DNA from 3 places in the Anaerospora sp. genome. Region 1 is predicted to be linked to each of the others. Evidence: riboswitches for the same ligand, from Rfam matches in the RefSeq annotation. Region 1 holds a riboswitch; each other region holds the start of a gene.
What was found. Region 1 has a riboswitch for cobalamin ahead of RTR76_RS06680 (nicotinate-nucleotide--dimethylbenzimidazole phosphoribosyltransferase). Riboswitches for the same ligand answer to the same signal wherever they lie in the genome.
Positions count from the first base shown of each region.

Region 2: linked by a shared signal. The riboswitch ahead of RTR76_RS14535 (sirohydrochlorin cobaltochelatase) and the one ahead of RTR76_RS06680 (nicotinate-nucleotide--dimethylbenzimidazole phosphoribosyltransferase) in region 1 are both predicted to bind cobalamin.
Region 3: linked by a shared signal. The riboswitch ahead of nikB (nickel ABC transporter permease) and the one ahead of RTR76_RS06680 (nicotinate-nucleotide--dimethylbenzimidazole phosphoribosyltransferase) in region 1 are both predicted to bind cobalamin.

Region 1 is NZ_DALZUO010000005.1:136,371-141,704, forward strand. It holds gene RTR76_RS06660 (acetyl-CoA hydrolase/transferase C-terminal domain-containing protein) at 1-892, shown strand, start outside; gene RTR76_RS06665 (hypothetical protein) at 900-1,511, shown strand; gene RTR76_RS06670 (CC/Se motif family (seleno)protein) at 1,517-1,843, shown strand; gene RTR76_RS06675 (iron-containing alcohol dehydrogenase) at 1,928-3,085, opposite strand; cobalamin riboswitch at 3,355-3,553, shown strand; gene RTR76_RS06680 (nicotinate-nucleotide--dimethylbenzimidazole phosphoribosyltransferase) at 3,659-4,687, shown strand; gene RTR76_RS06685 (PocR ligand-binding domain-containing protein) at 4,837-5,334, shown strand, end outside.
Region 2 is NZ_DALZUO010000019.1:24,002-29,335, reverse strand. It holds gene RTR76_RS14545 (B12-binding domain-containing radical SAM protein) at 1-1,375, shown strand, start outside; gene RTR76_RS14540 (polysaccharide deacetylase family protein) at 1,571-2,374, shown strand; cobalamin riboswitch at 2,478-2,660, shown strand; gene RTR76_RS14535 (sirohydrochlorin cobaltochelatase) at 2,835-3,752, shown strand; gene cobI (precorrin-2 C(20)-methyltransferase) at 3,892-4,596, shown strand; gene RTR76_RS14525 (ABC transporter substrate-binding protein) at 4,618-5,334, shown strand, end outside.
Region 3 is NZ_DALZUO010000008.1:132,014-137,347, forward strand. It holds gene RTR76_RS09125 (ABC transporter ATP-binding protein) at 1-158, opposite strand, end outside; gene RTR76_RS09130 (ABC transporter substrate-binding protein) at 180-1,751, opposite strand; gene nikC (nickel transporter permease) at 1,781-2,602, opposite strand; gene nikB (nickel ABC transporter permease) at 2,603-3,544, opposite strand; cobalamin riboswitch at 3,729-3,924, opposite strand; gene RTR76_RS09145 (PLP-dependent aminotransferase family protein) at 4,090-5,334, opposite strand, start outside.

The sequences.
Region 1 (5,334 bases):
CGGCCTTTCGGCGGACTACACAGTGGCGGCGGCAGAATGTGCAACAACGGTTATTGCACAAATTAATGCCAAGCTGCCGCGTACTGGAGGCGCTAAAATCCACCTCGATGCAGTCAATTTCCTTGTAGAAAAAGACGAGCCTTTACTGGAACTTAAACCTCCGGTAATTGGGGCAATAGAGAAGCAAATAGGTGAAAATGTAGCCAGCCTGATTGCCGATGGTTCAACCTTGCAGCTCGGAATTGGTGCTATTCCTGATGCGGTTTTGCTGTTTCTTACCGGCAAAAAGGATATCGGTATCCACTCGGAAATGTTTTCCGACGGTGTAGTTGGGCTGGCAGAAGCGGGCGTTATTACCAACAAAAAGAAGACAATCAATCCAGGCAAATTTATGGCCGCTTTTCTCATGGGTACCAGAAAATTATATGATTTTATTGACGGTAATCCGGAGGTTGAGCTTCACCCGGTGGATTATATTAATGATCCCTGTGTGATTGGCCAGCATGACAATATGGTATCCATTAATTCGGCTTTGCAAGTTGATCTGATGGGGCAGGTAAATGCGGAAATGATTGGTTCCAGGCAGTTTAGCGGCATTGGCGGTCAGGTCGATTTTGTCCGCGGCGTCAGCCGCGCCAAAAACGGCAAGTCAATTATTGCACTGCCGTCTACCGCTTCAGGCGGCAAGGTATCGAGAATTGCCTGTGAGCTTGACAGGGGAGCCGCTGTGTCCACTTCGCGCAATGATGTTCATTATATTGTTACAGAATATGGCATTGCCAATTTGCGCGGCAAAAGCCTTAGAGAGCGTGCCTTAGCCTTAATCGGTATCGCCCATCCTGACTTTAGAGAAACTTTGCTGGCAGAGGCCAAAAGTAAAGGAATAGTATAGTAAAGAGGTGATCGTCATCCCTATTGTAACCGTCATTCATGATCTGTTTGCAGGGATGAAAGGACCCTATTACCGTCTTGTCGGCCGGTATACGCAACGGTACTTGAGCAGGGGGGGCCAGCAATCCGGCAATGAGCAGCAAAGACGCGTCTTATTTATAGCTGCTGCCGGAATGGATGAACTATTTGCAACAATATTTGGCGTTAAAGGGCAAAGTGGCATTCGTTTGTCCAGGACGGCAGTGGAAAAGAAAGTGACCAAGAAGCAGCTTAATACGGCGTTTCGTGTATATCTGTCTGCTCTTTTAATCTCGATTGGCAGTGGTAAAGTACAGGTATTGCACGAATTAGGTTGCAAAGAGGCAGATTGGCTGAAGCTTTGGCGGTCAGTTTTTGAATATCAGCCTGAGGATAGCAGGCTGTTTAATGAAGTGCTTTTACCAGCTTATCAGCAGGGCGGGATAGAAAAAGTAATTGCAGCAGCAGACGGTTTGCTGCAGGAAGTAACAGCCTTTACCGCAAGTGAAATGCTCCATGGGAAGGAGTCTGTGATAAGGGCGGCTTTATTACAGGATTTAGCGGCTATTTATCGGACCTTGGGATTAAAGCCTGGAGCGTGAAGGGCATGTTTATCGTTGAACAGGCAGCGGCACAGTATATCAATAAGCGGTCGGGCTCTGTTGTTGTCAGTTTGAAGCTTGAGCCTGCAATGGGCGGCTGTGCCTGCTCTACCCAGCATATCACCGGCAGTTATCTGCCGGTGATAACATTGGGGCCGCCCACCGAGCCTGACCAATATAACCGGGTTAGCATTGAAGATATTACTGTATTCTATGCTCCTAATATCCAGCCTAAAGCAGACTATCCTTCTATGGTAATACGGGTAAAGAAAATGTTATTTTGGAGCTGGCTGGAGATCGAAGGGGCTAAGCCAATCGCAAGTTATAAATAAAAAAAGGGGGACTGTCCCCTTTTTGTGTGACATATAGGTAGAAAGGGTGGCTTACTTCGTGTAAGCTACCCTTTCTACTATTGTTTATAGCAGCGACCGGTAAATTTCCTCTACTTCCTCCTGCGTTCCCTGGCGGGGATTAGTCAGGCAGCAGATGTCAAGCAGGGCATTGGCAGCCAGGAGCGGGATATCTTCCGCTTTAAAACCGCGTACTTCACTGAGCTTTTGAGGCAAACCAAGGCTTTGGCTCAGTTTACGAACCCTATTAACTGCTAACATGGCGCTTTCCTCAGCTGTCAGCCCGTTAGTGACAATACCCATAGCCCGGGCAATGTCAGTGTATTTATCGATAGCGCATGGCAGATTATATTTCATCACTGCCGGCAATAAAATTGCATTACATAAACCATGGGGCAAGTTGTAAAAGCCGCCCAGTTGGTGGGCAAGAGCATGTACATAGCCCAGACTGGCATTATTAAAGGCAATACCGGCCAAGTATTCGGCAAAGGTCATCATTTCCCTGGCTTCAAGATTGTTACCGTCTTGATAAGCTGTGAATAGATTTCGGTTGATTAGCTCGATTGCTTTTAGGGCTTTGCAGTCAGTGACCGGTGTTGCATTTGTTGATACATAAGCCTCAACGGCGTGGGTCAGGGCGTCCATGCCTGTGGCGGCAGTAAGGCCGGGCGGCATTGCAGTCATCAGTTCGGCATCGTTTACAGCAATGCAGGGAGTAACATGCCAGTCATTAATTGTCATTTTAATATGTCTTTCCTCATCGGTAATTACACAGAAGCGGGTTAACTCACTGCCTGTACCGGAGGTGGTGTTGATGGCAATAAGGGGGGCTGCAGGCTTTTTTGATTTATTTAAGCCTTCATAATTGCTGATAGCTCCGCCATTTGTTGCAAGCAGGGCAATTGCCTTGGCACAGTCATGGGGAGAACCGCCGCCGAAAGACAGTAAAAAATCACAGCCATTGTCACGAAACAGCTTCAAACCGTAATTGACCTGCTGCACGGTAGGATTAGGGGAGACATTATCATAAATGACATAAAAAATCCCCGCGTTAGACAACAGTTCAAGGAGACCGTTAATCAATCCGATGTCTACCAATGCCTTATCACTAACCACAAGGGCTTTCCTGCAGGCCATAGGCTTGATATAGGTAGTAATCTGTCCAAGACAGCCTGTACCTAAAATGCTGATGGGAGTCATAAAATATTCGTGTATTTTATTCATACGATAGTCCCTTCGTAAAAATAGTGTTGTCCACAGGATACCATTGTATGTTGAGCGGTACAAGCTGGAATGCCGCACTTGGCAGCAGATTGGCAATTTAATCCTACAGCTTAACAAATCTAGCGGCTGTCTAGCCGGGGTAAGCCTGTCGTCGAACTGAATAATATCAGGAATAGCATTTTTTTTACCAAATGCTTTAACATATTGCTAAGCGCAAAAATGCGATAGGAGAACGGTCTCATAGATAGAAATGGTACGATACTTACAACTACATATGCCACTAAACAGGTGCCTCTTTAGCGAAAAGAGGAGAATAGGGAAGTTCGAAGGACGTATCGTCCGTAAACGACGCGGTCGCGCCACTGTAATCAGGAAGGAAAGCCTGCTAATGCCACCGTTAAATCCGGGAAGGCGCAGGATTCTGATGATCTGTAAGCCAGGAGACCTGCCTGTTTGGCTGTCATTAACCTTCCGCGAAAGAAGGAATGCCAGAAGGATAGGATTTGTAAAAAGCCTAGCCCTTTTGGGGTTAGGCTTTTTTTACTGGGAAATGAAAAATAGGGGGAGAAAAGAATGGACTATCAGGCAAGGGTAGAAGAACTGATTAATGGTGCGGCAAAACCAACGGAAAGCTTAGGGTTGTTAGAAAAACATATCCGTAAAATCCTGCTGGCCTGGGGTACCATGCATCAGGAAATTAAGCCTCATCATTTTATTTTTGCAGCAGATAACGGAGTAGTGGAGGAAGGGGTAGTCAGTTATCCAGCGGAAATTACCTATTTACAAGCACAAAACATGGTTGACGGTAAGGCCACGATAAGTTGTTTCTGCCAGGCTAATACTATTCCCTACACCGTTATCGATGTAGGAATTAATCATCAAAAGGCAGCAGGCCTGAATCGCAAAGCTGCTTTCGGGACAAAAAATTTTATGAAAGAAGAAGCAATGTCGGCAGAGGAATTCTCAGCAGCCTGGAACGCTGGCTCTGAGGCGGTTGCGGGTGCTGCCAAAGAAGGCGTAAATTTGATTTCGTTTGGTGAAATGGGAATTGGCAATACGACTACGTCCTCAGCAGTCCTGCATGGACTTACAGGCATACTGCCCGAATTTGTCGTCGGCTCTGGAGCAGGTGGTACCAGCGAGGTACTGAAAAGAAAACGCATTGTTGTAGCAAAAGGCGTTGAGCGTCATAAGCCCCAATTCCGGTCCGTTGAAGATGTTTTACGGTCAGTTGGAGGCTTTGATATTGTAGCAATCTGTGCGGGGATGGTTGAGTGTGCCAAACAGCAGGTGCCTTTTGTTATTGATGGCTTTATTACGGCAGTAGCCTATGCCTGTGCTGCCAGAATTCATAATACTGCGGAAAATTTTGCTGTTCCCTCCCATCTGTCAAAGGAACCGGGAATGGCCTATGCTCTTTTACTAGGCAATATTTTGGTAGACGATGTGCCCATTCGGGCCAATATGGCCCTTGGTGAAGGTACGGGAGCGATATTGATGATTTCCATGCTAAAAACGATGATTTTTGCCATTTATCATACGGCAAGACTTTCTGATTTTGTTCTCAGTCAGCCTGAACCTTCTCAATTGGCGGCAATATGAAAAGAACATTTTGAATATTAGTTATTTGCCGTCAAATATTGATTTATTGCTGTACGCAGGAACTGGGATGGGAGGTAGCCAATAATTCCCCTTACACGAGCAATAAAGTCCTATTTATTCCTATTGTTTTTATGTGTGGGGGGGATTTTGTGCAATTTTATACCAAGTTTTCTTTAGGTGAAATTGTCAATACGCAAGTGCTGCAGGAAATTCAGGATAAGTTTTCTGAAGCTACCGGTTTGGCGGCTGTCATAGTTGATCCCGATGGCAAGCCTATTACTAAGCCAAGTAACTTTACCAAGTTTTGCACCTTTGTCCGCTCTCATCCGGAAGGCTTTGTTCGTTGTATGGCCTGCGACGATCGGGGCGGCAGAAAAGCAGTAGAGTTGCACCGGCCTTTCGTTTATCACTGTCACGGCGGGCTTACCGACCTGGCTGCACCTATTATTGTGCAGAACGAATATCTTGGAGCATTTTTAGCTGGACAGGTCGTTTTGCCGCAAGAAGATTTCGATGCCAAACAGGAAATGTTTCGCCGGTTAGCACCTTATGCAATGGATGAGGCTACCTTATCTGAGTTATTCGATATAGTTGAAATCATACCGGAAAACAAATTGAAGGCTGCAGCTGATTTGATTTATATCATG
Region 2 (5,334 bases), on a different contig from region 1:
GATCAAAAAGAGTAAGGCTAATTTTCTAGGAATCAAGGTATGGTATGGTGATGCATTTGTATGGAGTAAACTGCTAGCCACCAAGGTCAAAGAAGCGTGCCCCGATACAATTATTATCGCTGGTGGCCCGCAGGTGAAAGTTTATGGAGAACATATTTTATTGGATGAGTTCTTTGATATTGCAATCATGGGCCCAGGAGAAGAAGCATTGGAAAAAATGTTGATGCTGCGTCAAAAAAGTAAGGATAAAGGTGAATTTTTAAAAGCTTTTCACACAGAAATTAGTGTATCTAAGTTAATAAAAACGGGGACCTATAGCACAGTGTGTTGCCTAACTAAGAATGTATTTGCGACCCCCAAATACCGAAACGAAGATTTGCAGGGTAAAATCTTTTTCCATACACTAGTTGACGGCTTTGGCTGCTCTTGGAACAAATGCAACTTTTGCTCTCATACCAGACAAAATAGTACGTATCAATCGCGCCCTATCGAAGAAATTGTCGACGAAATTGAAGAAATGGCCCGGCAAGGTATTTCCTTCTTTCGTTTTAGCAGCTCCGAAACTCCCGTTGAACATGGTAAAAAAATTGCTGAGGAAATACTGAAACGAAACTTGAATATTAATTTTTCTATGTTTTCCAGAGCTGCAAAAGTGACACCCGCATTATACGACGCATATTACATAATGATTAAAGCAGGGTTGAGAGCGGTATTTATGGGGGGAGAAACAGGGCATGACCTTATTAACGAAAAGGTGATGAATAAGGGCGTCCGGAGTAAGGATATTGTGGATACCATTAATTGCATTAAGCTGGCATCCTCTGCGGCTAAGAATAACTGCCGTGTAGGCTTATCTTTGATTTATCCCTGCCCGGTGGTAGAAGGGGTTACACTGGAAGAAGTATTCCGGGAAGATATGCGCATTATTCAAGAATCTAATCCTGATACGGTCATTGTTAACCCTCCCGGTATGTTTCCTGAGACCGAGTGGATGGAAAACGCAGCTAAGTATGGATTTAAGGCTGAAGAAAACTTTGTTGTTAATTTTATGAAATATGAGTACTCAATCTATAAGCCTGTCGAACTATGGGAGGAGTTAGGTTACTCTTTGCAAGAAATGAGTGGGGCTGAGCTTTTAAAAGAAACAGGTCGGTTAAAACAAGAAATTGTGAAGCTCGGTATTCCTACCGACATCTCAGATGAATATCTTATGATGACTGAGGCAATCGGCTACAACACCAGATTAGATCTGTTGCAGTTTAAAAGTAAATCACTGCAGGATATTATGTCAGGAAGTACAACTTACATGGAGCAAATTATCGAAAAAATCAATCAGAAGAGCAGGCAGATGGCTCAGCAAACAAAAATTAAATAACGAATTAGCTCCAGGGGATCAGCTATGCAGTAGCTGATCCCCTTATTAAATAGGTTGTCCGACGAAATAACGCTGAAGTTCTATTGCTGTTTATTGTTAAATGGCGTATTATTTATCAAAGAAACATTCCTATTTTGGTTGCCCGATCTTATTCTACAGGCAGTGACCGGGATAATTATCACATGAGGTGACGACTTGAAAAAGAAGATACTTTATTTTCTATTGCTGTGTATCGCAGGTTTTCTTATAGCAGGCAGTTATTTTTACAATGCCCCCGATGATGTATCAGCGGGTATTCCAGTATTGAATTATCATCAGGTTGAAGATAACGCTAATAATCCGTTAGCGCTGAGCGTTAAAAATTTTGACAGGCAGATGGCATATTTAGCTGATAAAGGATATACGGCAATAACGGCAGACCAATTGTTTGCCTACCTTTACCAGAAGGGGAGCCTGCCGCCAAAGCCTGTGTTGATCACCTTTGATGATGGTTATGCCGATAATTATACAAATGCTTACCCCATCATGAAAAAATACGGTTTTACTGCAATTATATTTTTAATTACGGATGTTGTTGGACACGACTCGTGGTATATGAACTGGGATCAGGTGAAGGAAATGCGGCAGTCTGGTTTTCAGTTTGGCTCACATACGCTTAGTCATGTGCCGCTTGCTGAAGTTTCGCCGGAAGAAGCGAAGCATCAGCTTGTAAAATCCAAGGAAGGCATTGAGTGGCGGCTGGGTGATCCGGTGCATTATCTGGCGTATCCCGGAGGCTCTTACAATCAACAAGTAAAAGACGCTGTTACGGCAGCTGGATACAAGGCAGCATTTACTGTCGATTTTGGTAGAGTAAATCATAATAGTGATCCTCTAGAATTAGAGCGGGTTCCTATTTTAAAATCCCGTGGAACCTTTGTGGATTTTTATTTACGCTTAAACTTCACTAAAATGATTGAACTTGCTAAAGAGCTTAAGAACTCTATAAGAAATAAATAGGAAATTGTTGTATGCCATAAAATGCCGGAATTTGTAAAGCAATGGTATAGTTTGCAATAAGTTTATTGACATTACTGAAATCGGTGAGTATAATGAAAACTAATTGAACATCGTTGAAGTAGGTGCCCTTTGGGGCTTAATAGGGAAGACCGGTGTGATGCCGGCGCGGTCCCGCCACTGTAATGGGGAGCAAACCCAAGTTATACCACTGGGACATTTGTCTTGGGAAGGTTTGGGTAAGCAATGAGCCAGAGTCAGGAGAACTGCCTATTTGACAATCACCGTTTACACCCACGAGCGATGGGAAGGGGATTAATGTGCAAACAGCTTTTGCTATGCATATCTAACCTCCCAGTAATTGGGAGGTTTTCTTGTTGATTGGGGTGCATTCGACGCAGGTTTATTTGGATGTTCATGGGTGAAATCTGGACAAACATACGTGGTAAAGGAGTGCGGTCAGATGCGTAATTGGATGAAAGCCTGTTTAGGTGTAATGATGGTCGGAAGTCTAGCAGTAACCGGATTATTCGGCGCTTCCCGTGTAGAAGCTGCAAGTGCAGCAGGAGACACTAAAAAAGCAATTGTAGTTGTTAGTTTTGGTACGACTTTCCCTGACTCCCGCAAAGCAAATATTGAGAGTGTGGAAAACAAAATCCAGAAGAACTTTCCTGACTACGAAGTGCGCCGTGCATTTACTTCCAAAATTGTAGTAAAACGGATCGGCGAAAATGAAAAGATCCAAATAGACAGCCTTGAACAAGCTTTGGACAAGCTGCAAAAAGAAGGTTTCAAAGAAGTAGTAATTCAAACTACTCATTTAACTCCTGGTGAAGAATATGACAAAAAAGTTATTGCTGTTGTATCCAAATACAGCAAAGCTTTTGATAGACTCGTTGTAGGACGTCCTGTGCTGTTCTTCAACGGTGAAAATGGCAAGCCTGATGACTTTGCTATTGCTACTGACGCATTGAGACATCAATTGCCTGTGCTGCAGATGCCTGATCGCGTAGTTGTCTTTATGGGACATGGATCGCCTCATCAACATAATCCTGCATATGCAGCTCTGCAAGACCGCTTTAAAGCTGCAGGTTTGAATGTTTTGGTTGGTGTTGTTGAAGAAACAGATCATCCAAACCTGGAAGATGTTCAAAAGGCATTGGAAGAAAGCAACTATAAAGAAATTACATTAATGCCCTTGATGCTGGTTGCCGGTGATCATGCGAATAATGATATGGCCGGTGATGAAGATGACTCCTGGAAAAGTACCTTCATTAAAGATGGCTTCAAGGTAAAGACATACATTCATGGCTTAGGGGAAAATCCTTTGTTCCAAGATATTTATGTACAGCATGTACGGGATGCGATTTACGGATTATAATCCGTCCTGTTCTAGTAAAACCAATATTGCACTTTCCCAACAGTCTCAGGCTCCGAAGGGGGCTTGAGACTGTTTATGTGCTTTTGGGAGAATCGCTGAAAATAGAAAAATAAAACACATTTGGCTAACGGAGGTAATTATGTCTGGAATATTTTATGGTGTAGGTGTTGGACCCGGCGATCCCGAACTTTTAACAGTCAAAGCAATTAATGTAATTCGCGAGGCAGATATTATTATTGCGCCTAAAACAGAGAAAAAGGAAGATAGCGTTGCTCTGGAAATTGCGAAGCCCTTTTTAAAAGAGAACGTAGAGATTGTAAAATTAGTTTTTCCGATGGTTTCTCATGATGAGACGCTTGCCACAGCCTGGGAAAATAACAAAAATACGATTAGCGAGCTGCTCGCTGCCGGTAAAAAGGTTGTATTCCTCACGCTAGGTGATCCCATGTTTTACAGCACTTATATTTATGTTTTCCGATTACTGGAAAACTGCGGTTACCCGATTGAAACGATTCCGGGAGTTACTGCTTTTTGTGCAATTGCGAGCAAATTGGGCTATCCAATTGTTGAAGGAAACGATATTTTGAGTATTATTCCGGCGACGATTGATGAAGCCAAATTGGAAAAGGCCCTAGAGATGGCTGATAATGCCGTCATCATGAAGGTCTATAAAAACTCCGGCGAAGTGATAGAAAAACTTCAGCATCATGGATTAGCTGAAAATGCGGTAATGATTAGCCGCTGCGGACTTGAAGATGAGCAAGTTATACATAATTTGCAGGATATTGGTGACCAAAAGATTAATTATTTATCTACGATTTTAACGCGCAGGAACAAAGTTTAGACAAAGGGAGGTGCTACAGCCTTGAAATTAAGTATGGGTTTCAGGATGATAGCAACCTTGATACTGCTTACCTTTTTGGTCGCAGGCTGCGGCGGACAGCCAAATCAGAGCTCGCCGGGGAAAAGTGGGCAACCGGCTTATCTGACTATAAAAGATGATATGGGACGCACGGTCTCTTTGGCTAAAAAGCCGGAGAGAGTGGTAGTATTGTCACCTTCCTTTCTCGAACTGCTATATGCCGTAGACGGGAAGGCAGTTGGCCGCCCTACCTCAACTGCTAAGGTTGGTATTGAGGCAGAGAAGCTGCAAGCTGTTCCTGAAGTAGGATTTGTGTACAATGTTAATGTTGAGAAGGTAGTTTCCCTGCAGCCTGATCTTGTTATTGCGATGCAGGGGCTCCATGAAAAGCTGATTCCTATCTTGGAGAGTAGCAACATTCCCGTTGTTATTCTAAAATATAAAACGTATGATGATGTATTTGAGAAGATTGCTTTAATGGGCGAGATTGCAGGCACAAAAGACAAAGCGCAGACGTTAACACAAAGTATGCAGAGCAAACTGCAGGATGTCAGCAAAAAACTGCCTGATAAGACTACGAAGATTGCAATTCTCCACGCGACAGCGAAAAGTGTTACCTTAGAGCTGGAAAATAGTATCGCCGGCAATACTGCTAAGTTCCTGCGCTTGAAGAATATTGCCGCCGGCAGCAGACCGATAGACGATGGTGCCGATAATGCG
Region 3 (5,334 bases), on a different contig from region 1:
GGCAGGCAGCCAAGAACTGCTCGGATAACCGTTGTCTTGCCACTGCCACTTTCGCCTACAATCGCAAGGACTTCTCCCTCATCAAGCGATATATTTACATTACGGACGATTTCACGTTCCCCATAGGATACTGAAAGCTCCGATACTTCTAGTAACATTTCAGTTCTCCTTCGCGTGTGTTATTTTTTAGCGGGTTTAATCTTATTGGTCAGCCAATAATAATCGGACGGATACATTTGAGCGCCTGCAATTGAGGTTGAACTGATGATGTTTGTTTCCGGATACCCCAGGAACAGAGCCGCTCCGTCGTTCATAATAATTTGCTGAGCATCAATCATTAGTTGACGACGCTGTTGGCGATCGAACGTTGTGGATAGTTCAGCTAACTTCGCGTCCAGTGCAGGATTGCTGTAACCGGAGCCGTTCTGCGGATTATCGCCATTTGTATTCGTTTTCCAGTACCAATTCAAGAAGATCTCCGGATCGCCAGTATTGGCAGTCGTAATATTTGAAATCAGAAGGCCATAATCGCCGTTTATTCCCATTTTATCGATCAAGTTATAGTCTACAGTCTTTATTTTTACATCAAAGCCGACTTTCTTGGCATCAGACTGCACAGCTTCTGCATAAATTGGCAGTTCGGCACGGCTGTTGTATACAACAAAATCTACCGTAAGCTTCTTGCCGTCTTTTTCTAAAATACCGTCTCCGTCAGCATCCTTCCAGCCCGCTTCGGCCAAGAGCTGCTTAGCCCGTTCGATATTGTAGCTGTTGGGATCCTTGAGCTGATCAAAACCATAATCCATTGAAGGAGGCACAGGAGCCTTACCTTCAATAAAGGTCCCCTTGAGAATTACCTCATTGTACACTTTTCTGTCCAAGGCACTAATAAACGCCGCACGAACTTTTGGATCACCTAGAACGCCATTTTGATTAATCCGGGCCAATACCGTGCGCAGTGAGGCAATTCTGTCCACATGAAATTTCGCTTTATCATTAAAAAGGCCAATGTCACCTGCTGCGATATTAACCGCCATATCGACCTCGCCGGACTGCAACGCCATTGCCCGTGTATTAGGATCATCTATGGACGGGATTTCAACAGTCTCATAAGGCACTTCACCATCCCAATAATAGGTGTTTTTTACCATAACTGCTTTATCTTTTACAAAAGTCTTGCACATATAAGGACCGGTGCCTATGGGTCCTTCCTTGGCAAAATTCCGTGCCGGTTCAGCCGTTACATCTACGATTAAAAAGAGTGGATCAGCTAAAAATCCGGACATATTTGGTTCCGGTTTTTCTGTAAGGATGGTAAGAGTTTGGCCTTCCGCCTTCATTTCTTTATACTTAAAAAACGTTACTGCCCGCTTATTCTTGGCAAAAGTTCTTTCCAGTGAGGCCTTAACCGCAGCCGCATCCATCGGCTTGCCATTTGAGAACTTCACACCGTCTCTGATTTTAAATGTCCAGGTCATATGATCTGCGCTGATCTGCCAGCTTTCCGCCAACCACGGCTGTACATTCATTTTTTCATCAAATTTAGCCAGACTTTCTCCAATGCCATAACGCATAACAACCCAGCCAAAGTAATTTTCGGTTGGTTCCAGTGAATCCGCAAAGTTGGTTACCCCGATTTTCAGAGTCTTGGTGTCAGCTTCCTTCTTACTACCGCCGCCGCACCCCGCTATAAAGACCGCAGCCAGACATATTATCATAAGTACCAAAGATAACTTTTTTAATTTTTTCAAGTGATCGCATCCTTTCCATCTGTGTTTAATTAATTTGATCGCTGAGGGTCCATGATATCGCGCAGGCTGTCTCCCCATAAATTAAAAATTGTTACTACTATCAGAATTGCAGCCCCCGGATAAAGCATCAGCCAGGGAGCTGTTTGAATATGCTGCCTTCCCTCATTGAGCATCAATCCCCATTCCGGCATAGGCGGCTGTGCGCCAAAACCCAAAAAGGACAACCCGGCTAATTCCATGATCATTGTGCCGATATCCATTGCCGCGGTGACAACAATCGTTGGCAGGATATTAGGTAAGATATGGCGCCAGAGAATATGGATCGGTCTTGACCCGCTTGTTACCGCCGCAGCAATGAAGTCACGCTGACGCAGCTTCAGCGTGAGACTGCGCCCCAAACGGGCGTACTTAGTCCAGCTCACCGCTGCCAATGCTAAAATTGCATTAACGATATTGCCTCCCAGCATGCCGGCAATAGCAATAGCCAGCACAATGCCCGGAAAAGCCAGCATCATATCGACAATACGCATAAGCACAGTATCAACCTTGCCACCCATGTACCCTGCCACTACGCCGATAAAAGTTCCCACTACCGTTATAACGGCAACCAGCGACAGCGTCATCATCAGCGAAGTACGCGCCCCATAAATAATACGAGACAAACAATCCCGCCCAAGCTTATCCGTTCCGAATAGGTGGTCGTCAGAAGGAGCCTGCAAGGACTGCCGCATTACCGCATCAAACGGATCGTAAGGAGCCAGCCAGGGTGCAAAAACTGCAAAGCTAAGAATTAAGAGTACCAAAAATGTATAAAGACAAAATAAAAATTTATCCTTTGTCAAATTCCTCACTCAGCGCCCCCCTTTCTTCAGCCGCGGGTCAAGATACGTATAGGACATATCGACAAGCAGATTAATTCCCATATACAAAACAGCAATCCAGAGTACAAAACCCTGTACGAGAGGATAATCACGCATCTCAATGGCATGTACGGCCATTTTGCCAAGTCCGGGCCAGGAGAAGACCATCTCAATAACAGCCACGCCGCCCAGCAGCCAGCCAATTTGCAGGCCGAGAAGCGTAATTAACGGCAGGCATGCATTCGGCAGCACATGGCGCCAGAGAATTTTGTACATGGGAAATCCCCGTGTCCGTGCACCAGTGATATAGTCCTGTCCCAGTTCCTCTAAAACCGCTGTACGCACCTGCCGAGTATATTTAGCAGCCATTGCAATGGCCAGCGTCAGTGTAGGAAGTACCATCCTGTCAAATGATACTTCTCCGCCTGCTATCGGGAACAATCTCAGCTTCAGTCCCAAGACATACAACAAAATAAGCCCTACCCAAAAGCTCGGCATGGATACGCCTAAAAATGAGATCCCGCGAATCAGATAATCCAGCGGCCGGTTTCGATAAACTGCCGCCAATATCCCTCCCGGAACTGAGATCAGAAGCATCGTCACCGTAGCTGAGGCTGCGAGCGCCATCGTTCCCGGCAGACTTTGCCAGAGACGGTCTGCTACCGGCATTTTTGCCGAATACGACATGCCCATGTCTCCCTGCAGAACCCCTGAGAGCCAACGGAGATACTGTACGTGAAACGGCTTGTCCAGTCCCAGCTGTGCCCTCGTCTCTGCAATCGTTTCCTCTGAAACAATGGTATCCGCTACCTCCAGCAACATCTCTACCGGATCACCCGGTGACAGAAACATCAATGAAAATGTAAGCAGACTGACACCAAAAAGAGTAATAACCATCTGCAGCAATCGATGCACAAGCTCTTTTCCCTTCAAATCATCCTCTCCTCCTTTAAAAAAAATAAAAAATCCGCATAGAATCGTCTTCTTAACAAAAAGAACGGATTCTATGCGGATTTAGGCATGCTGCCCTATATTAAAGCACATTGCGGCCAGAGGTTAAGCAAACGCCAGCGCATACTTGTACCCACATATCCATCTCCTTATCTCGCGTAAGTCAACAATGAATCTTATTATAAGCAGGCTTTCTGGCTCATAGATCATCGCCTTTGCTTCCGTCTTCCCAAAGTTTCCTTCAGTGACATTTTTGAAGCAGGCTCCCTATTTACAGCTGCGGGACAGCACGGGATTTTCACCCGTTTTCCTCTCATCGTTCAACAGCAAATGCTGCCGACACTTATAACGTCTATCAATATGAAATTGTATTATAGATATCATTTATGCTAATTTCATTCATTTCTATTAACCATCAACACAAATGATTATTTGGTACATACTATCATTAAAGGTGATTATTGTCAAATAAAATGCTGGTATTTATCATTTTTTCTGAATTATATTAATAAAATGTCATTTTTTTATTACTTATACCAAGTTTGATGCAAAAGCTGAATTCCATGATCAATTTTCGTAGTGTTTATTCCTCCGAATCCAAGCATGATCAGCCTCTGCCTAGTATCGCTCTCCGTATGGGAAATGTAGGTTTTAGACAATGGGAACAGCCTGATATTTTTTGCAAGAGCCTGCTTAATAAGTTCCTCTTCCGAAAATACGCTGTTTAGCAGCTCCAAAACCACATGAAGACCTGCGCCCTGCCCAATGATGACAGCTTGATCGCCAAAATGACGGTTAACAGCCTGCACAAGCACTTCATGCTTTTTCTTATAAACAGTTCGCATTTTGCGCAAATGGCGTTCCCAGTGCCCCCGCACCATAAATTTGGCTAATACCCGCTGCTCCAATAAAGAAGCGCTACTGGCACTTTCATTAAACAAGTTGCGATATCTGTCTAGCATTCGTTTCGGCAACACCATATAGCTTACTCTAAGCGCAGGCGACAGAACTTTGGAGAATGTGCCGATATAAACGATATTCGCTTCTGGATGAAGGCCTTGCAGTGCTGGAATCGGGCTGCCCTGGTACCTAAGTTCGCTGTCATAGTCATCTTCAATAATGACTCCGCCTACAGACTCTGCCCAGTCAATTAACTTTAACCTGTTCGCAACAGGCATAATATGCCCAAGAGGAAATTGATGCGACGGGGTTACATAAACCACCGTACTTTTAGAAGACCATAAGGCCTTTAGATCAAGTCCGTCTGTACATACCGGAACAGGTGTAATTGCAAATGAATGATTTTGAAAGACTGACCGGGGAATAAAATGCCCTGGTTCCTCAACCGCCAACAAAGAATGATCGGATCTTAATACCGGCATAATAATTGCGAGACTATCTTGAAGGCCGGAACAGATGATGACTTGCTCCGTTTCACAAATCACTCCGCGTGAGCGAGCAAGGTAGCTGCGAATCTCATTACGTAAGGCAAACTCCCCCTGCGGACTGCCATAAACAGCAAATTGCCGGGGATCTTCCTGCAGGCATTCAACTAACAGCTTTCGCCATATTGAAATAGGAAAGCTCTCCGGCGAGAGGCTGGCTGGATGAAAATCATAGCTGTATGGAGACTGTTTCTGCAACACTTTTTCTTGCAGGTTAGCGGTATGATGAGGTAACGGCTGTGCAAATTCCGAGTCTAACAAGGAAACATAATAACCGCTCTTCGGTTTACTGTAAACATAGCCTTCTGCAAGTAATTGCTGATACGC